Regions from separate parts of the Pseudomonas sp. AC112 genome, predicted to be linked through region 3. Evidence: predicted binding sites of a transcription regulator. Region 3 holds the regulator's gene; each other region holds the start of a gene.
What was found. The regulator sigma-54, encoded in region 3, starts transcription at its own class of promoters, with help from an activator protein. The targets are predictions, from matches to a motif close to ANTGGCATNNANNTTGCTNT.
Positions count from the first base shown of each region.

Region 1: glnK (P-II family nitrogen regulator) is a predicted target of sigma-54. The motif match lies at 2,083-2,102, and genes of this name have one in related genera.
Region 2: flgB (flagellar basal body rod protein FlgB) is a predicted target of sigma-54. The motif match lies at 5,270-5,289, and genes of this name have one in related genera.

Region 1 covers NZ_CEEDCM010000001.1:2,475,334-2,482,119, forward strand. Annotated here, with positions in the region: gene AC0IYN_RS11360 (YifB family Mg chelatase-like AAA ATPase) at 1-236, opposite strand, end outside; gene AC0IYN_RS11365 (MFS transporter) at 331-1,611, opposite strand; gene AC0IYN_RS11370 (accessory factor UbiK family protein) at 1,629-1,889, opposite strand; gene glnK (P-II family nitrogen regulator) at 2,311-2,649, shown strand; gene AC0IYN_RS11380 (ammonium transporter) at 2,684-4,021, shown strand; gene AC0IYN_RS11385 (secondary thiamine-phosphate synthase enzyme YjbQ) at 4,233-4,658, shown strand; gene sutA (transcriptional regulator SutA) at 4,762-5,088, shown strand; gene AC0IYN_RS11395 (HAD family hydrolase) at 5,249-5,944, opposite strand; gene xerC (tyrosine recombinase XerC) at 5,941-6,786, opposite strand, start outside.
Region 2 covers NZ_CEEDCM010000001.1:3,836,860-3,843,645, reverse strand. Annotated here, with positions in the region: gene AC0IYN_RS17775 (ribonucleoside-diphosphate reductase subunit alpha) at 1-974, shown strand, start outside; gene AC0IYN_RS17770 (hypothetical protein) at 1,077-2,117, opposite strand; gene flgE (flagellar hook protein FlgE) at 2,293-3,597, opposite strand; gene flgD (flagellar hook assembly protein FlgD) at 3,629-4,354, opposite strand; gene flgC (flagellar basal body rod protein FlgC) at 4,371-4,814, opposite strand; gene flgB (flagellar basal body rod protein FlgB) at 4,818-5,225, opposite strand; gene cheR (protein-glutamate O-methyltransferase CheR) at 5,538-6,365, opposite strand; gene AC0IYN_RS17740 (chemotaxis protein CheV) at 6,410-6,786, opposite strand, start outside.
Region 3 covers NZ_CEEDCM010000001.1:1,222,883-1,229,668, reverse strand. Annotated here, with positions in the region: gene AC0IYN_RS05845 (ZIP family metal transporter) at 1-81, shown strand, start outside; gene AC0IYN_RS05840 (HPr family phosphocarrier protein) at 182-454, opposite strand; gene rapZ (RNase adapter RapZ) at 471-1,328, opposite strand; gene ptsN (PTS IIA-like nitrogen regulatory protein PtsN) at 1,331-1,795, opposite strand; gene hpf (ribosome hibernation-promoting factor, HPF/YfiA family) at 1,806-2,111, opposite strand; gene AC0IYN_RS05820 (RNA polymerase factor sigma-54) at 2,187-3,680, opposite strand; gene lptB (LPS export ABC transporter ATP-binding protein) at 3,866-4,591, opposite strand; gene lptA (lipopolysaccharide transport periplasmic protein LptA) at 4,591-5,124, opposite strand; gene lptC (LPS export ABC transporter periplasmic protein LptC) at 5,111-5,683, opposite strand; gene AC0IYN_RS05800 (KdsC family phosphatase) at 5,692-6,216, opposite strand; gene AC0IYN_RS05795 (KpsF/GutQ family sugar-phosphate isomerase) at 6,217-6,786, opposite strand, start outside.

The sequences.
Region 1 (6,786 bases), 1.3 Mb from region 3:
CCGCCGTCCTTGGGCAGGTCGGCAGGCGCGAGGTTGAGGGTGATGCGACGGGCGGGGTATTGCAGCGCGGAGTTGAGGATGGCGCTGCGCACGCGGTCCTTGCTCTCCTTGACCGCCGTTTCCGGCAAACCCACCAGCGTCAGGGACGGCAAACCATTGGCCATGTGCACTTCGACAGTGACGGCAGGCGCTTCGACGCCGATCTGGGCACGGCTGTGGACGATGGCGAGGGACATGCACATTCCTTGAAAAATGGAGGCCGCTTCCTGCGGTTTTTCAAAGGTAGTCGAGGGATTGCCGGGGCGACGGATCAGACTTTTACAGGACGTATCAACGTGCAAAGGCGTCGGGATATTTAACTAGGTAGGCATCGTTAAGCTGCGTATCGGGGGCGCGCATGAAGGTGCGGAAATCCGGGATCAGGAACACCAGCAGTGACAATCCCAGCACCATCACCCCCAGCGACGTGATGGTCAGTTCAACGCCGAGATGAGCGATCAAGCCGTTCATGGCAAAACTACCCAGCGGGCTGGCTGCAGCGGACAGGAACGACACGGTGGCAAAGATCCGATTGCGATGCGACTTGGGGGTTGCCAGCAACCTGACGGCAGAGGTCGGGATATTGATCAGCATCAAGCCCACCCCACCGCAGAAAAATGCCAGCGGCATGACGACCACTGATGAAAGTGTGCCGGCCAGCCACAGGTTGCCCCCCAACAGTGCAAAGCCCACCGCGACACAGAAGTCACGGGGCACTCGCTCGGTCAGCCAGCCGGTGATCCTGTAGCTGCCCAGCAGGATGCCCAGGCCAAAGCAAGTATCCAACAGGCCGAGGTAGGTGACCGGGTAGTGGATAACGGTCTTCACGTAGAGCGGCAGCAGGATCGTAAAGAACGGAAACAGCGCAAAGTTGACGAGCATCGCCACCAGGGCCAGGTAGAACTCGACCTTCACGCCGTAGACCGCCTTGAAGCCCGAGTAAATCATGCGCCAGCCGTTGGCGGTCGGGGCTTGTTCATCCGGGGGGCTGGCACCGAGGTGGCGTGGGATTGATGCAATCAGGGCCGCCGAGCCAAGCATCGCAAAGAAGTCGACGGTAAACGCCAGCGTGGTGCCGAAACTGAAAATCAACGCGCTGGCCATGACTGGCCCGAGCAGGTTGGAAATTGACGAGAGCATGCTTTTGGTGCGCACGGCCAGTGAGACCTGATCGTCGCGTGCAAACAACGGAATAATCGAGGATTGCAGCGGGTCGCGGACGCCCGCGACGGCACTGCTGACCAGCATCAGGGCGCCGACGGTCCAGGGGTTGAACAGTTGCGTGGCAGAGAGCACCACCATCAACAGCGCGGTCAAAAGGCTGGTAAGAGAGGCGAGTTTGAGGATCAGGATCTTGTTGTACTTATCGCCCAGCCACCCCAGCAGGGGGCGGGCCAGTACCTCCGCTGCGATGGAGCAGGCGATCATGTTGGCGAAGGCGAGGGCTGAACCGGATTGCTGCAAGGCCCACCAGGCCACGGCCAATTGGTTGCAGCGGCCACCGAGCACCACCAGCAAAAAGCTGAATTGTATTTTCAGCAGGCGCCGGTCGAGGGCCGGCAGGGCCCACATAGAGCGCTTGATGTCGGTTATTCGCTCGGTGGATTCAACCGCGCTTCGAGCTCAGCGACTTTTGCTTCCAGGCTTTCCAGGCGTGCACGTGTGCGGGCCAGCACGACCATCTGGCTGTCGAATTCTTCCCGGCTCACCAGGTCGAGTTTGCTGAAACCGCTTTGCAGCAATGCCTTGAATTGGCTTTCGATTTCATTGCGGGGCAGGGGTGTGTCGCCGCTGAACAGGCGAGAGGCGTGGCCGCTCAGGGCGTCGAGGAGGTCTTTGGGCGCGAGCATGGGAAATATTCCGGAAAACTGTTGGCCGGCAGTGTATCACGCAGCGTCTATAGTCTTTTTGACCTCCTTGGCGCACGGTTTTCGCGCAGGGGGTCGGGCGGCGGCGCACCGTTTTTGTGCGCATTGGCACCGCCGATAAGCCCGGTAGGTGGGCATAAGTGGGCAAAGGACTGATTTCGGTGATTTTTACGGAGCTGGCAAGGTTTCTGCTTAGACGATCATGACCCATGCACTGATGCAGTCGCTGTGACGAATGCAGTGCGCCGACGGATCAGGGGTACAGGTTTCGTCACCAGTGGTTCGCTGGCGTCGCAACGGCATCTGCTCTTGCGACGACGCGTTACAAAGCCAGGCACTGCGCTTAGACTTGAGACGGGTTTGTTTTCCTGGGGCAAGTCCACCAATTCGGGAGAGAGTTTTCATGAAGCTAGTCACTGCCATCATCAAGCCGTTCAAGTTGGACGATGTACGCGAGTCGTTGTCCGAGATCGGCGTGCAGGGCATTACCGTTACTGAGGTCAAAGGCTTCGGTCGGCAGAAGGGTCACACCGAGCTGTATCGCGGCGCGGAATACGTAGTCGATTTCCTGCCGAAGGTGAAGATTGATGTCGCCATTGACGACAAGGATCTTGACCGGGTTATCGAGGCGATAACCAAGGCAGCCAACACCGGCAAGATCGGTGACGGCAAGATCTTCGTGGTCAATCTGGAACAGGCTATTCGCATCCGTACCGGCGAAACCGATACCGACGCAATCTAAGCCGCCAAACCCCAACGCCCCAGGAGAAAACAATATGACTCTGCGTAAATTCGCAGGGCTCGGAGCCCTGTTGTCCATCGTAATGCCAAGCCTGGCCATGGCGGCAGACGAAGTGGCTGCTCCAGTCCTCAATTCCGGCGACACCGCGTGGATGCTCACATCCACCGCGCTGGTGCTGTTCATGACCATCCCAGGCCTGGCGCTGTTCTACGGCGGCATGGTGCGCTCCAAAAACATTCTTTCCGTCATGATGCAGTGCTTCGCCATCACTGGCCTGATCAGCGTGTTGTGGGTCATCTATGGCTACAGCATCGCGTTCGATACCACCGGTATGGAGCAGGGCGTCGTCAACTTCAACTCCTTCTTCGGCGGCATGGGCAAGGCGTTCCTGGCGGGCGTTACCCCGGCCAGCATCACCGGGCCTGCAGCGTTGTTCCCGGAAGCGGTGTTCATCACCTTCCAGATGACCTTCGCCATCATCACCCCGGCGCTGATCGTCGGTGCGTTCGCTGAGCGTATGAAGTTCTCCGCGATGCTGATCTTCATGGCTATCTGGTTCACCCTCGTCTATGCGCCAATCGCGCACATGGTCTGGAGTGGTAACGGTGGCCTGCTGTGGGACTGGGGCGTGCTGGACTTCGCCGGCGGCACCGTGGTGCACATCAACGCCGGTGTGGCTGGCCTGGTGGCGTGCATCGTGCTCGGCAAGCGCAAAGGCTTCCCGACCACGCCGATGGCACCGCACAACCTGGGTTACACCCTGATCGGCGCGGCCATGTTGTGGGTGGGCTGGTTCGGTTTCAACGCCGGTTCCGCTGCTGCGGCCAATGGCACTGCCGGCATGGCGATGTTGGTCACCCAGATCGCTACCGCTGCTGCGGCGCTGGGCTGGATGTTCGCCGAGTGGATCACCCACGGTAAGCCAAGCGCACTGGGCATTGCCTCGGGTGTGGTGGCGGGCCTGGTTGCCATCACCCCTGCCGCCGGCACCGTGGGCCCGATGGGCGCCCTGGTGATCGGCCTGGTTGCCGGTGTGATCTGCTTCTTCTGCGCCACCAGCCTCAAGCGCAAGCTGGGCTACGACGACTCCCTGGACGCATTCGGCGTGCACGGTATCGGCGGTATCGTCGGTGCGATCCTCACCGGTGTGTTCGCAGCCCCTGCACTGGGCGGCTTCGGCACCGTGACTGATGTGGCGGCACAGGTCTGGATCCAGGCCAAAGGTGTTGGCTTCACAGTGATCTACACCGCAATCGTGACCTACATCATCCTCAAGGTGCTGGACATGGTCATGGGCCTGCGGGTTACCGAAGAAGAAGAGGCTGTCGGCCTCGACCTGGCGCAACACAACGAACGCGGCTACAACTTGTAATAGAGTGAAAAAAAGATGCCCGGCTTGCCGGGCATTTTTTTGTCTGTTGTTTGTCAGTCATAACGAGCTGTACCGGTTTTTATCCCGTGTTTGTGATGGTATGCACACGGCACTTTTCTGCGTGCCAATGTCTTACAGGCATGTAGGCGTATTCGGCACTTTGTTTTTTCCCAGAGCGCGCTAGAATGCGCGCCGATGGGCGGAGAACTGTATGTGGCAACAGACCCTGATTACCCTGCGGGCCAAGCCCCGAGGCTTTCACCTGGTAACGGATGAGTTGCTGGCCGGCTTGCCTGAATTGAAGGCCTGTCGCGTGGGCTTGTTGCATCTGTGGCTGCAGCACACCTCGGCCTCGTTGACCGTCAACGAGAATGCCGATCCGGCGGTTCGCCGTGACTTCGAACGTTATTTCAACTCGCTGGTGCCCCAAGGCCTTGCAGGGTTTGAACACAACGACGAAGGTCCGGATGACTTGCCGGCGCACTTCAAGGCCAGTCTCCTGGGCTGCCAGCTGAGTTTGCCGGTGAAGGCCGGCCGCTTGGCGATGGGGACCTGGCAAGGTGTTTATCTAGGCGAGCACCGTGATCATGGCGGTGCTCGTAAAGTCCTCGCCACCTTGCACGGTGATGGGGCATAAGCCACTGGTTATCCAGTGGATGTTGATTTTTTTCCAGCAGCCGTCGACAGAGGGTGAAGCTGGGCTATAACTAATCTGCTTTTCGCAAGTCATGAGGTAGAACATGAGCGACGATGATCTGGAAAACGACGAACTCGAAGTAGGTGACGAAGACGACACCGAAGAAGGTCTTGAAGCGGCGGCGGAAGACGTTGCTGACGACGACGGTGGCGATGATGCACCTGTCCCGGCTGCCAAAGGCAAAGCCAAGGCAGCGGTGTCGGTAGATGAATTGCCGAGCGTTGAAGCCAAGAACAAAGAGCGTGATGCCCTGGCCCGTGCGATGGAAGAATTCCTCGCTAAAGGCGGCAAAGTGCAGGAAGTCGAGGCTAACGTGGTGGCAGACCCACCGAAGAAGCCAGACAACAAGTACGGCAGCCGACCTATCTGAGGTCAGTCACCCGCTTGTAGGAAAAGCCCGCCGTCGCTGCGGGCTTTTTCATGTCTGCGGGCAGGTCACCTGTAGGAGCCGGCTTGCCGGCGATGGCGTCCTTGAAATATGTGCTGGACTCAGGGGCCTCATCGCCGGCAAGCCAGCTCCTACAGGTTGATTATTTCCAGCTCTGGAGCAGTGGCGCCAGCTCGTTCAAGTTGCGAATCTCTGCGTCCGGGCGTTTATCGGCGTCCCATTTTTTGCCCGTCGGGTTGAACCACACTGCCCGAAGCCCCGCCTGCTGCGCCCCGGCAATGTCATCCCCCGGATGATCACCGATATGCACCGCCGCGCCGGCGTCCACGCCCCCGCGTTGCAACGCCTCCTGAAACAACCGCGCGTCCGGCTTGGCAATGCCGATATCTTCGGCGCGCAAGGCAAAATGAAAGTAATCCGCCAGGCCCACGCGCTGCACGTCGGCATTGCCATTGGTGATCACCCCCAGCAAAAAGTGCTGGCGCAGGGCTTGCAGCATCGGCTCGGCTTCCGGGAACACCGTGAGCTGGTGGCGCGCATGGATGAACGCTTCAAAGCACACATCCGCCATTTCCGTGGCTTCGGGCTGCGGATAACCCGCCTCTTCAAACGCATGCATCAACACCCGGTGGCGCAGGATGCTGATGCGGTGTTTGAGCTCGGGATGACGTTGCAGCACCTGCTGGCGCAGGCTGGCGAAATGCTCGAGGGGCAGGTCGCCGACCTTGGTCGCATGGGTGGCCAGCCATTCGCGCATCGACGCTTCGGCGCTGATGATGACGGGTACGTTGTCCCAGAGTGTGTCGTCCAGGTCGAAGGTGATCAGCTTGATACTCATGAGTCGCCGCCCTTGATGCGTTTGGCCCGTGGATGGGCGCTGTCGTAGACCGTTGCCAGGTGTTGGAAATCCAGGTGGGTGTAGATCTGTGTGGTCTTGATGTCGGAGTGGCCGAGCAGCTCTTGAACCGCGCGCAGGTCCTGGGATGATTCCAGCAGGTGGCTGGCAAAAGAGTGTCGCAGCATGTGTGGGTGCAGGTTCTGGCCCAGCTCGCGCTCGCCGGCGGCCTTGACCCGCACCTGGATCGCGCGCGGCCCCAGGCGCCGGCCTTGCTGGCTGACAAACACGGCGTCATCCGCCGGGTTGGTCAGCAGGCGCAGCGGTAACCACAGGAGCAAGGCTTCGCGGGCTTTGCGGCCCACCGGCAACACGCGGGTCTTGCTGCCTTTACCGAGTACCTGTACCAGGCCGTCCGCCAAGTCCAACTGGTCGAGATTCAAGCCAGTCAGCTCCGACAGGCGCAGGCCCGATGAATAGAACAGCTCAAGGATGGCCTGGTCGCGATGGGCCAGGAAGTCATCTTCAACGGCGCCATCCAGCAATTGCAGGGCGCGGTCGGTATCCAGGGTCTTGGGCAGGCGCCGCTCACCCTTGGGCGGCGACAGGCCGTTGGCCGGGTCGTGGTCGCACAGGCCTTCGCGGTTCAGGTAGTGATAAAGCCCACGCACCGCCGAGAGCAGGCGCGACAGGCTGCGCGAGGATTGGCCGGCCTGGTGCAGGCGCGCGATCAGGCTGCGCAGGCTCTGAATATCCAGGGCCTTCCAACTGCTGATCTGTTGTTTTTCGCAGTACGCCAGGACCTTGTTCAAGTCCCGCCGGTAGGCTTCCAGGGTATGGGGCGA
Region 2 (6,786 bases), 2.6 Mb from region 3:
ACATCAACTACTACTCGGTGCCACAGGCGCAGAACTCCAACTTCAAGCACCGTCCGGTCGGCCTGGGCATCATGGGCTTCCAGGACGCGCTGTACCTGCAGCACATTCCTTACGGTTCGGATGCTGCGGTCGAGTTCGCCGACAAGTCCATGGAAGCGGTCAGCTACTACGCGATCCAGGCTTCCTGCGACCTGGCCGACGAGCGCGGTGCCTACGAGACGTTCCAGGGTTCGCTGTGGTCCAAAGGCATCCTGCCGCTGGACTCGCAACAGATCCTGATCGAAGCCCGTGGCCAGAAGTACATCGATGTCGACCTGAACGAATCCCTGGACTGGGCGCCGGTACGTGCCCGTGTGCAGAAAGGCATTCGTAACTCCAACATCATGGCCATCGCACCGACCGCGACCATCGCCAACATCACTGGCGTGTCGCAGTCGATCGAACCGACTTACCAGAACCTGTATGTGAAATCGAACCTGTCGGGCGAATTCACCGTGATCAACCCGTACCTGGTTCGCGACCTCAAGGCTCGCGGCCTGTGGGACTCGGTCATGATCAACGACCTGAAGTACTACGACGGTTCCGTGCAGCAGATCGAGCGCATCCCGCAAGAACTCAAAGAGCTCTACGCGACGGCCTTCGAAGTGGACACCAAGTGGATCGTTGACGCCGCCAGCCGTCGTCAGAAATGGATCGACCAGGCTCAGTCGCTGAACCTGTACATCGCCGGTGCTTCGGGCAAGAAGCTCGACGTGACCTACCGCATGGCTTGGTACCGTGGCCTGAAAACCACTTACTACCTCCGTGCCCTGGCCGCGACCAGCACCGAGAAGTCGACCATCAACACCGGTAAGCTGAACGCTGTTTCCAGCGGCAACCACGGTGATGACTCGGTCCTCGCCGCTCCAGCCGGCCCAGCCCCAGTGCCAAAAGCCTGCGCGATCGACGAGCCGGATTGCGAAGCTTGCCAATAAGCTGAGCCCGCCTTGGGTTTAATCACCCAAGGCTGCAAAACCTCCGATATGCCTGCGGTGTATCGGGGGTTTTCTTTTGCCTGGAAAATGCACGGGATCTGCCTAGAACAGCACGGTTGCGGTACCCGACTGCGGCACTCCGCCTCGCCGCCCCCACAATTCAACGCGACCATCGATCACGGCCATCGAATGGCCGCCGTATTCCACAGTTCCCACCTTGCCGCTTCTCAACTCGGAATCCGTAGCAGACCTGTAGCGGCCGCTCAACCCAAGGCGATCCAGACCTTCACGGGAGTGTTCTCCATCATTGAGGCTGTTCATCGCGTCCATGAAACTGCGCCCCGCCGTGCCATCGTTGTTCTGCATCTGCGCCCGCTTGGCGCTCGCGGCATACATGAAGTTGGCATCCGTCATCATCGCCGGGTCATCCCCTTTGAATTGTGCATGCCGGGCCGCCTGCTTCACTTCCTCGTTGGTCAATGAAAGCTTGAAGCCATCGCGCATCGTCACGTCATAGCCGTTCGCTGTCGCCTTCACGTCTTTGAAGACATCGGTGGGCTTCTGGCCAAATTGCATCATTGCGGCTTTTATGGCGGAAACCGTGATGCAATTACCATCCGGCCCCTGGCTGAAGCCACTCCAGATATTGTCAGGCTTTTTGCCGGGGTTGCTGTTATCGGGCATGTAGTTGAAGTGTTTTGCACCCTCAGTAATCGGCTTGTTGCTCATGGACTCAGAGGGCCCGAAACCACTTCGAGGAACGCTAGGGCCGCGACCACCGCCGCCACCACCAGGCTGCACTGGTGGAGCAGGTGACGGTGCATCGCCGTCATCGGGAAACCACTGCATCAACAGCTGCCTGAGAAACGCGCGAAGTTTCTCATCAGCCTCCTCAATCATCTTTTTGAGGACGTCTTTGAACGCCTCGTCCCCCATTTTCTCGCGCAGCGCGTTCAACTTGTCGCGCGTATCCTGCACGGTTTGGCGCTTGCCGCTCTGCTGCGCATCGAACAGCTCGCCAAGCAACTGCCTTGCCGCAGACACTTCAGTCACCGGCGCAACCGCAGGTGTATCTCCACCGGCCAGGCCAGGCCTATACCCCACACGTCCAGCCCCTGGCCAGGACACTCCTGAATGCCACATACCCCTGCCCCCTTGCTTGGTGAGCCACCCAGGCTCCGGTCCAATCAGTGGCAAAATGGCTAAGGCACGTTCCTTCCCAGGATTGAAAGCGCGTAACCCGATATGTCGCAGGCACTTTTCCTACGCCCACAAAAAAGCCCCTCTTACGAGGGGCTTCTTGTGCAGCGCTACCGCATCAGGTCATCTGAATGATGGTCTGCATGATGGTGCTCTGGGTGGAGATGGTCTTGGCGTTCGCCTGATAGTTGCTCTGGGCCTTGATCAAGTCCACCAACTCGTTGGTCAGGTTGACGTTGGAGTTCTCCAGGGAGTTGGCCACGATCGAACCCAGGGTGCCGGATTGCGGCGCGTCATAACCCGGCTGGCCCGAAGCGAAGGTCTCTCTCCAGGTGGTGCCGCCCGACGGCTGCAGACCTTGTTCGTTGTTAAAGCTGGCCAGGGAGATCTGGCCGATGGCCTTGCTCTGCTGGTTGCTGAAGGTCGCGAACATGACACCGCTGCCATCGATTTTCAGGCCGGTGATCTGGCCAGTGGCGTAACCGTCAGTGGTCGGCGGGTTGCGGTAGCTGGCCGAGTTGTACTGAGTAACGTCGCCCATGTTGACCGCAATATTTGGCGCTGTCGCTTTGTTTGGCGTCCACGTCCCATTGGTCACGGAGCCCGGTATCCAGCCGGTCAGCGTCAGGGTCGTGCCGGTCACACCCGTACCGGCCATGCTCAGGAGCTTACCAGCGCCGTCAAAGGTAAAGGTCGCTGGCACGGGCGCGGTAGCACCGGTGGTTGTAGGCTTGGAGCCATCCAGGTTACGGCCGTCGATCAACGTGTAGGACTTCCAGACGTTGGCGTCGGTTTTCACCATGTACTGCACCATCTCATGGGCGTTGCCCTGAGAGTCGTATAACGTGGTGGCATTCTGGGTAGTGAAAGTGCTGGATTCGCTAGGGTCGAATGGTTTGGCGGTCTGGTCGATAACCGGCGACGACGAGTTCAGGTTACTGGTCGAGTCGACTTTGGTGGACGCCTTGGGTGCCAGGTACGACAGGTTCAGTTGCAGGTCGGTCAAGCCGCCCTTGATGATCTTGCCGTTTTCATCCGCCGCGTAGCCCTGCAGGCGCGAGGTACCGGTGTTGTTGGTGATGTAGCCATCTTTGTCGGCACGGAAGGCACCGCTGCGGGTGTATTCCAGCGAGCCGTCGCTGCCCTTCTGCACGAAGAAGCCACCGCCCTGGATCGCCATGTCCAGCACGCCGCCGCTGTTGTTGACGTCACCCTGGGTGAACTGCTGGGACACAGCCGCCAGGTTCACGCCGTTGCCGATGCTGTTCTGGCCAGTGCCCAGTTTGGAAGCGGCGTAGATGTCCGCGAATTCCGCACGGGACGACTTGAAGCCAGTGGTCGCGACGTTGGCGATGTTGTTGCCGGTCACGTCCAGTTGTTTGTTGGCCGCATAGAGGCCGCTAAGGCCGATGTTAAAAGACATGTTTCTCTCCCTCTGCCGTATTTAGCCGGCTCTATGTACCGATAGTCTGAATTTGCGACAGCTTGACGCTGCCCATGCCGCCAGCCAGGTTCAGCAGCATTTCGCCGCCGGTCTTGCTCAAGGTCACGCTCGTTACCGTCGCGGGCAGCGAAGTGGCCAGGGCAACGGAGTCGCCCTTGTCATTCTTGGTGGTGGCATTGAAGGTGTAGGTGCCCGCAGGAGCGACCTCACCCTTGTCATTCTTGCCATCCCATATAAAGCTCTGGGTGCCGGCGCTCTGGGCGCCCATGTCGATGGTGCGCACCACGTTGCCGTCTTTATCGGTGATCTTGACGGAGACGTTGCCCACCGCCGAGGTCACCGCTACCGAACCGGTCATGCTCTTGCTGGTATCAACCATGGCCTTGTCGGTCTGGATGATGATCGAGCGCCCTACCAACGACGACGCCTGCAGTGCCTGCGACGAGCTGAAGTTGCTGGAGATCGCATTCACCGAGTCGTTCAGGGTGTTGATGCCTTCCAGGCTGCTGAACTGCGCCAACTGGGCCACGAACGCGCCGTTGTCTTGTGGCGACAGCGGGTTCTGGTTTTTCAACTGGGTGACCAGCAGTTGCAGGAACGCATCTTTGCCCAGCGACTGCTTGCCCGTCGCCTTGTTGGCGGCGTCACTGACGCTGCTGTTGTCCTGGGCAGTCTTGACCTTCGAATTGAAAAGGTCCTGGACTGCCGTGTTGTTTGACGTATCAACGATGGCCATTATTTGGCGCCCCTTATCACTGACCCAGGGTCAGGACCTTCTGCATCATGGTTTTGGCGGTGTTCATCATTTCCGCGTTGGTCTGGAACGAGCGGCTGGCAGAAATCATGTCAGCCATTTCCTCGACCACGTTGACGTTCGGGTAGTACACGTAACCTTTTTCGTTCGCCGCCGGGTGGTTAGGCTCGTAGCGGGCCTCCAGATTGCTCTGGTCTTCAACCACACCGAGTACCTGCACGCCGGAGCCTGCGGCGCCTTGGTCCTGGAACAGCGAATCGCTGCCGCCGTTCTGGCCACCCTGGAACATGGTGGCGAATACCGGATGACGGGCGCGGTAGGTCTGGTCAATGCTCGAAGACACGGTCTCGGCGTTGGCGATGTTACTGGCGACGGTGTTCAAACGCGTGGTCTGCGCGCTCATGCCACTGCCGGCAATATTGAAAACACTGGACAGGGACATGGCTTACTCTCCACGCAGGGCTGACATCAGCCCTTTGAATTTGCTGTTGAGCAGGGTGAAGCTGGCTTGAAAGTTCACCGAGTTCTCGGCGTAGGCCGATTGCTCCAGCTGGGCGTCGACGGTGTTCTGGTCGATCGACGGCTGCATCGGTGTGCGATACAGCAACGACTCGTCACCATTGCTCAGGCCTTGCGCTTCAATATGACGGCTGTTGGTCATGTTCAAGGCGAAGGTGCCGTTCTTGGTCTTGTCCTGCTGTGCAGCGAGCACGGCGGAGAAGTCCAGGTCCCGAGCCTTGTAGTTCGGGGTGTCGGCGTTGGCAATGTTGTTGGCCAGGACTTCAGCACGCTGGGCGCGGAAGCCCAGGGCTTGTTCGTGGATACCGAGCGCTTTATCGAAGCTGATGCTCATGGCGGAAACCTTTAAGGGCTGACCTGCTGTTCGTTAACAGGGTTATAGCAAGGTGTGTGCCAGTTTGTGGGAAGCCCGTATTTAAAGGGCTTGTGGGCGGATTGCCGGGCGGCAATGCCAGAAAAGCGGCAACGGGTTTCCGCGTGGTGCCAGTAAAGCGGCAATCCGGGTTGCCGCTATTGAACGGTTTGCCGCAAAAACAAATGTGGGAGCGGGCTTGCTCGCGAATGCATTCTGTCAGTTGATACATGCATCAACTGACACTGCGCTTTCGCGAGCAAGCTCGCTCCCACATTGTTTACCGCGTACGGTTTACTTGGCCTGGTAAATGATCCCAGGGCTGCACTGCACCATCTGGTAATGGTCCGGCAAACCGTTCAGCGCCTCGGAAGCACCGAGGAACAGGTAGCCACCGCGCTTGAGCGTGCCGTGGATGCGCAACAGGATGTCTTTCTTCACCTCGGCCGAGAAATAGATCAGCACGTTGCGGCAGAACACCATGTCAAACTTGCCCAGGCTGGCGTAGCTGTCGAGCAGGTTGAACGAGCGGAACTCCACACGGCTCTTGATCGGCGCCTTGACCGCCCAACGCCCCGCCCCTTTCGGGTCGAAATAGCGTTGCAGGCGTTCCTGGGACAAACCACGGCCCAGTGCCAGGCTGTCGTACTCGCCGGTCTTGCAGTTGGTGAGCATGGTGCCGGACAGGTCGGTGGCCACGATTTGCGCCCCAGCCTTCAACTGGCCCATGTTGGTCCGCTCGAACTCATCGATCGACATCGAAATCGAGTACGGTTCCTGCCCCGAGGAACAGGCGGCCGACCAGATGCGCAGGCGCTGGCCCGGGCTGGCCTTGATGGCTTCCGGGAGCACTTTGCTCTTGAGCACTTCAAACGGATAGGTGTCGCGAAACCACAAGGTTTCGTTGGTCGTCATGGCATCGACCACCATTTCCTTGAGCCCGCTGCGCGGCTGCCCCTGGATGCGCTGGACCAGCTCACCCAACGACTTGATGCCCTGCTGCTCCATCAGTTTGTTGAGACGGCTGGATACCAGGTACTGCTTGTTTTCACCGAGCAATATGCCACAGGCTTTTTCCAGGAAGACCCGGAACTGTTCGAAATCCAAATTACCCGTAGACAATGATACCGCCTCTTAAATCGTGTGACCGCCAGGGGGAAATCCCCCTAGCCGTGATCTGCTGCCTTGATCCGGTCGACAACCCGGGATGCCAGGTCATCAGGACGGAATTTGGCCAGGAAGTCATCGGCACCGACCTTCTTGACCATCGCCTGGTTGAATACACCCGACAACGAAGTATGCAGGATGATATGCAATTTTTGCATGCGTGGATCGTTACGTATCTCGGCCGTGAGGGTGTAGCCGTCCATTTCCGGCATCTCGATGTCGGAGATCATCATCAAGAATTCTTCTTCCGGTTTCTTGCCGTCATCCACCAGCTTGCGCAGGTAATCCAACGCTTGGCGACCATCATTGAGGGCCACCACTTCCACGCCGACGGTTTGCAGGCAACGGGTCACCTGTTTACGCGCCACCGAGGAGT
Region 3 (6,786 bases):
AATGGTCACGAAAAGCTCGCCAGTTTGGGGTTGTGCATCGGGTTTTGCTTGATGATGGTGATGGACACGGCTTTGGGATAACGCCCGCTCCCTTGTAGGAGCCGGCTTGCCGGCGATCAATCCTGAGACGTGCGGTGCGCTGGGCGACGCCATTGCCGGCAAGTCGGGCTTCTACAGAGGTTTATTCGCCTTCGTCGAAGTAGTTGTTGATCAGCGCCACCAGGGCGTCCATCGCTTCCTGGTCCTGCTCACCTTCGGTCTTCAAGTGAATCTTGGTGCCCTTGCCCGCCGCCAGCATCATCATCGCCATAATGCTTTTACCGTCGACCATCGATTCCGGTGAGCGCCCGGCGCGGATCTGACAGGGAAACTGCCCAGCCACACCCACGAATTTAGCCGAGGCCCGGGCGTGCAGGCCCAGTTTGTTGATGATTTCAATTTCCAGAGCGGGCATCGCGCAGGTGTTCCTTTCAGCTAAGGTCGCGGTGGCGGACCTGGACGTTCTTGAGGGTTTGTTGCAGCACCAGGCCCAGGCGCTCGGTCAGGTACACGGAACGGTGGTGGCCGCCGGTGCAGCCGATGGCGATGGTGACGTAGGCGCGGTTGCTGGCGGCAAAGCGTGGCAACCATTTGAGCAAGTAGCTGGAAATGTCTTGGAACATCTCCTCCACATCCGGCTGCGCTGCGAGGTAATCAGCCACGGGCTGATCCAGCCCGGATTGTTCGCGCAGTTCCGGCTTCCAGTAAGGGTTGGGCAGGCAGCGCACATCGAACACCAAGTCGGCGTCCACCGGCATGCCACGCTTGAATCCGAATGACTCGACAAGAAATGCCGTACCGGGCTCCGGCTGATTCAGCAGGCGCAGCTTGATGGCGTCGCGCAGCTGATACAGGTTGAGGCTGGTGGTATTGATCTTGAGGTCAGCGAGGTCAATGATCGGCCCCAGCAGCTTGGTTTCGTCTTCGATGGCTTCTGCCAGGGAACGGTGGGGGCTGCTGAGGGGGTGGCGTCGACGGGTTTCGGAGAAGCGCTTGAGCAGGGTCTCTTCGTCGGCGTCTAGGTAAAGCACATCGCAATGAATATGCTTGGCGCGCACTTCCTCGAGCAATTGCGGGAATCGCTCAAGATGGCTGGGCAGGTTGCGGGCATCAATCGAAACGGCAACCAGGGGTTGCGCCAGTTCGGTATGGATCAGCGCACGCTCCGCCAATTCCGGCAGCAGGCCGGCGGGCAGGTTGTCGATGCAATAGAAACCGCTGTCCTCAAGAACATTGAGGGCGGTACTTTTACCCGAGCCGGAACGGCCGCTGACGATGATCAAGCGCATGGTTACTGCCCGTTCTGTTCATCCAGGACAACCTGGTACAGCGCCTCGTTGCTGCTGGCACTGCGCAGTTTGTCGCGTACTTCCTTGCGGTCGAGCATGCTGGCGATCTGCCGGAGCAGTTCCAGGTGCGCATCGGTGGCGGCTTCCGGGACCAGCAGCACAAACAGCAGGTCGACCGGAGCACCATCGATAGCATCGAAATCAATGGGTTTTTCCAGGTGCAGCAAGGCGCTGACGGGTGTCTCGCAGCCTTTGAGGCGGCAGTGGGGGATGGCGATGCCGTTGCCAAAACCGGTCGAACCGAGTTTTTCACGGGCAATCAGAGCCTCGAAGACATCCTGCATCTCCAGATCAGGCACTTGGCTGCTGATCAGGTTGGCAATTTGTTCAAGGGCTTTCTTTTTACTGCCGCCCGGCGCGTTCACAAGGGAACGGCCGGGGGTCAGGATGGTTTCAAGTCGGATCATGGGGGGAGAGTTAACGACCTGTACCTTGCATCAGGTGCAGATTCTTTTCCTTATGCTTTATGAGTTGGCGGTCCAGCTTGTCGTAGAGCGAGTCGATCGCCGCGTACATGTCTTCATGCTCCGCATTGGCGACGAGCTTTGCATTCGGTACGTGCAGGGTGGCCTCGATTTTCTGCTTGAGCTTATCGACCTCCATGATGACCTGCACGTTGGTGATCTTGTCAAAATGCCCTGCCAGCTTGTTCAGCTTGCTTTCGGTGTATTCACGCAGGGGTTTGGTGACTTCCAGCTGGTGTCCACTGATGTTGACTTGCATACAGCTTCTCCTTCGTTGCCAGTGCATAAAGCGGCAGGCAGAAGCGCCTGCCACTGGAACGCTGTGGCCCGCCCGTCACATCAAACGCTTACGCTCGCTGGAAGGCGCGATCCCGAGGGACTCGCGGTACTTGGCGACGGTTCGACGGGCGACCTGAATGCCTTGTGCCTCCAGTAAACCAGCGATCTTACTGTCACTCAATGGCTTTTTCTGATTTTCCGCGGCAACCAGTTTTTTGATGATCGCGCGGATCGCCGTGGACGAGCATTCACCGCCTTCGGAGGTGCTGACGTGGCTGGAGAAAAAGTATTTCAGTTCATAAATACCCCGTGGGGTATGCATGAATTTCTGCGTGGTCACCCGTGAAATCGTCGATTCATGCATGCCAACCGCTTCGGCGATGTCATGCAGTACCAGCGGTTTCATCGCTTCGTCGCCGTATTCCAGGAAGCCGCGCTGGTGCTCGACGATTTGGGTGGCGACTTTCATGAGGGTTTCGTTGCGGCTTTGCAGGCTCTTGATGAACCAGCGGGCCTCCTGCAACTGGTTGCGCATGAAAGTGTTGTCGGCACTGGTGTCGGCGCGCCGTACGAAGCCTGCGTATTGAGGGTTGACCCGCAGGCGCGGCACCGATTCCTGGTTCAGTTCGACCAGCCAGCGCTCGTTGTCCTTGCGCACGATGACATCGGGCACCACGTATTCGGCTTCGCTGGATTCGATTTGCGAGCCGGGACGCGGGTTGAGGCTCTGTACCAGCTCGATGATCTGGCGCAGGTCGTCTTCCTTGAGCTTCATGCGACGCATCAATTGGCTGTAGTCGCGGCTGCCCAGCAGGTCGATGTAATCGGTAACTAGGCGCTGGGCTTCGGCGAGCCATGGGGTCTTGGCCGGTAGCTGGCGCAATTGCAGCAACAGGCATTCGCTGAGCGTGCGCGCGCCGATACCGGCAGGCTCGAACTGCTGGATACGGTGTAGGACGGCTTCGATCTCGTCCAGCTCGATATCCAGTTCAGGGTCGAAGGCTTCGAGAATTTCTTCGAGCGTCTCGTCTAGATAACCCTGGTTGTTGATGCAGTCGATCAGGGTCACCGCGATCAGGCGATCGGTGTCCGACATCGGCGCAAGGTTCAGTTGCCACAGCAGGTGGCTCTGCAGGCTCTCGCCGGCGGAGGTGCGGGTGGTGAAGTCCCACTCGTCGTCATCGTTGCTGGGCAGGCTGCTGGCGCTGGTCTGGTAGACGTCTTCCCAGGCGGTATCGACCGGGAGCTCGTTGGGAATGCGTTCGTTCCATTCGCCTTCCTCAAGGTTATCCACCGTAGGGGCGGTTTCCTGATAGGAGGGTTCCTGCACGTCGGAATTGGGTTTTTGCTCGATGTTATCGGCCAGTGGGTCTGCGTTATCGAAGTCGTCGCCTTCTTCCTGGCGTTCGAGCATCGGATTGGACTCCAGGGCCTCCTGGATTTCCTGTTGCAGGTCCAGTGTCGACAATTGGAGCAGGCGGATGGCCTGTTGCAGCTGCGGTGTCATCGTCAGCTGCTGGCCCATTCTCAGGACTAGCGATGGTTTCATGGCAGGGGCTTAACACCTTATTCGCCGGCGCAATGCGCCATCCACGACAGGGCGCGTGAGCGCCAAACATAAGCAAATTATATGCCTGATGTCGGGGGCTTTGCCTAGAGCGCGGTAACAATAAAAATCCGGAGGTTTTCATTGACTCCCGCGCACCTTGACAAACGGCCGTGACACCACGGTGTTTACAGGCGGAACTCGTGACCCAGGTACACTTCCTTGACCAATTCGTTGGCCAGGATAGTGGCGGAATCGCCTTCGGCAATCAGCTGGCCATCGTTGACGATATACGCGGTTTCGCAGATATCGAGGGTCTCACGGACGTTGTGGTCAGTGATCAGCACGCCAATGCCCTTGGCCTTGAGGTGATGGATGATCTGCTTGATGTCGCCCACCGAGATCGGGTCGACGCCGGCAAACGGTTCGTCCAGCAGGATGAACTTGGGCGCGGTGGCCAGGGCGCGGGCGATTTCCACGCGGCGACGCTCACCACCGGACAGGCTCATGCCGAGGTTGTCGCGGATATGGTTGATGTGGAATTCCTGTAGCAGGCTTTCCAGCTCCTTGCGACGGCCGTCACGGTCGAGTTCCTTGCGGGTCTCGAGGATGGCCATGATGTTATCGGCGACCGACAGTTTGCGGAAGATCGATGCTTCCTGAGGGAGATAGCCGATACCGGCGCGGGCGCGGCCGTGCATCGGCTGGTGGCTCACGTCCAGGTCGTCGATCAGGACGCGGCCCTGATCCGCCTGGACCAGGCCGACGATCATGTAGAAGCAGGTGGTCTTGCCGGCGCCGTTGGGGCCGAGCAAGCCGACGATCTGGCCGCTGTCGATCGACAGGCTGACGTCGCGCACGACCTGACGGCTTTTATAGGCCTTGGCCAGATGCTGGGCTTTCAGGGTTGCCATTACTCGGCCTTCTTCTTCGGCTGGATAACCATGTCGATGCGTGGACGAGGCGCGGTGACCTTGTTGCCATTGGCACGACCGGCGTTAGCGATCTGTTTCACGGTGTCATAGGTGATCTTCTCACCTTCCGTCGAGTTGCCATCGGGGCTGAGCACCTTGGCCTGGTCGATCAGGACGATGCGGTTCTGCTGGGCATGGTACTGGATAGTCTTGCCGTAGCCTTTCATCGGGCCGGTATCGGTCGCGGACTGCTTCTGTTCGAAGTAAGCCAGGTTGCCCACCGACGTTACCACGTCGATATCGCCCGATTGGGTGCGCGTCAGTGTCACCGTATTGCCGGTGATCTTCATCGAGCCCTGGGTGATGATCACACCGCCGGTATAGGTGGCGACGCCTTGCTTGTCATCGAGCTGTGCATCGTCAGCCGAGATGTGGATCGGTTGCTGGCTATCGTTCGGCAGAGCCCAGGCGCTCACGCTTCCCAGTGCTGCGCCCAGACCGAGCAAAATAGGGAGAGTTTTAACGAGCCTCATACTGTCCTCTTACGTTCGATAGCAGGTGTATCCTGCTTTCTTTCAAATACGCTTTCATTCCCTTGCCAGTCGATACACCGCCAGCGCCGTCGATTCTAACGTCTTGCTCGGTCTGCGCATATTGCTTCTGCGGGAATACGGTCATGCGACTGCTGGTAATCACGGTCTCACGTTTTTTATCGTCCGTGCGCGCAACGCGCACCGAGTCGATCAGTTCCACCTCGGTACCGTCCGGGTTGACCTCACCACGTTTGCTGGTGACGTGCCATGGGAACTCGGTACCGCGGTAAATGTTCATGTCCGGATTGGTCAGCAGCGTGACTTCGCTGGCCTTTACATGCTCGACCTTGTCCGACGTCATCTCGTACTGAACCTTGCCGTCTGGCAGGAATTGCACGCTCTTGGCATTGATGGCGTAGTAGTCGATAGCGCCCTCGTCAACCTGCGCAGCAGGCTGGTCGAGAAAGCGCTCCGGGCTGATATTCCAGTAGCCCACCGCCAGGAACAGCGCGGCGATGACCCCGAATAGCAGGAAGTTGCGAATCTTTTTGCTCAGCATAAAACGCTCTATAAGTAGGCGGCGTGGGCCGCTTCAAGGCTACCCTGGGCACGCAGGATCAGCTCGCAGAACTCGCGGGCGGCACCTTCACCGCCACGGGCGGTAGTGATGCCATGGGCGTGCTCGCGAACAAATGCCGCCGCATTGGCGACAGCCATGCCCAAGCCCACCCGACGAATCACCGGCAGGTCTGGCAGGTCATCGCCCAAGTAGGCGACCTGCTCATAGCTTAGGTTGAGTTGGCCAAGAAGCTCGTCCAGAACCACCAGTTTATCCTCGCGGCCCTGATACAGGTGAGGAATCCCCAGGTTTTGTGCACGGCGTTCCACAACGGGGGTTTTTCGGCCGCTGATAATCGCCGTTTGCACGCCCGCCGCCATCAGCATCTTGATGCCCTGGCCATCGAGGGTGTTGAACGTCTTGAATTCGCTGCCGTCTTCGAGGAAGTACAGGCGGCCATCGGTCAGCACGCCGTCGACGTCGAAAATCGCCAGCTTGATGTTTTTGCCGCGTTGCAACAGGTCGCTGGTCATTTACATCACTCCCGCACGCAACAAATCGTGCATGTTCAGGGCGCCAATCGGATGGTCATTGCCATCGACCACCACCAGTGCGCCTATCTTGTGGTCTTCCATGATCTTCAAGGCTTCGGCTGCCAGCATTTCAGGGCGTGCGGTCTTGCCATGGGGGGTCATCACCGCATCGATGGTGGCGGTGTGGATATCAATGGTGCGGTCCAGGGTGCGGCGCAGGTCGCCGTCGGTGAAGACCCCGGCCAGGCGGCCGTCGGCTTCCAGGATCACGGTCATGCCCAGGCCCTTGCGGGTCATTTCCATCAGCGCGTCCTTCAGCAAGGTGCCGCGCTGGACGTGGGGCAATTCATCGCCCGAGTGCATGACGTTTTCCACTTTCAGCAGCAAGCGGCGGCCCAGGGCGCCACCCGGGTGAGAAAATGCGAAGTCCTCGGCGGTAAAGCCACGGGCTTCCAGCAGCGCCACGGCCAGGGCATCGCCCATGACCAGTGCGGCGGTGGTGGAGGAGGTCGGTGCCAGGTTCAACGGGCACGCCTCGTGGGCCACATGAACATTCAGGTTTACTTCGGC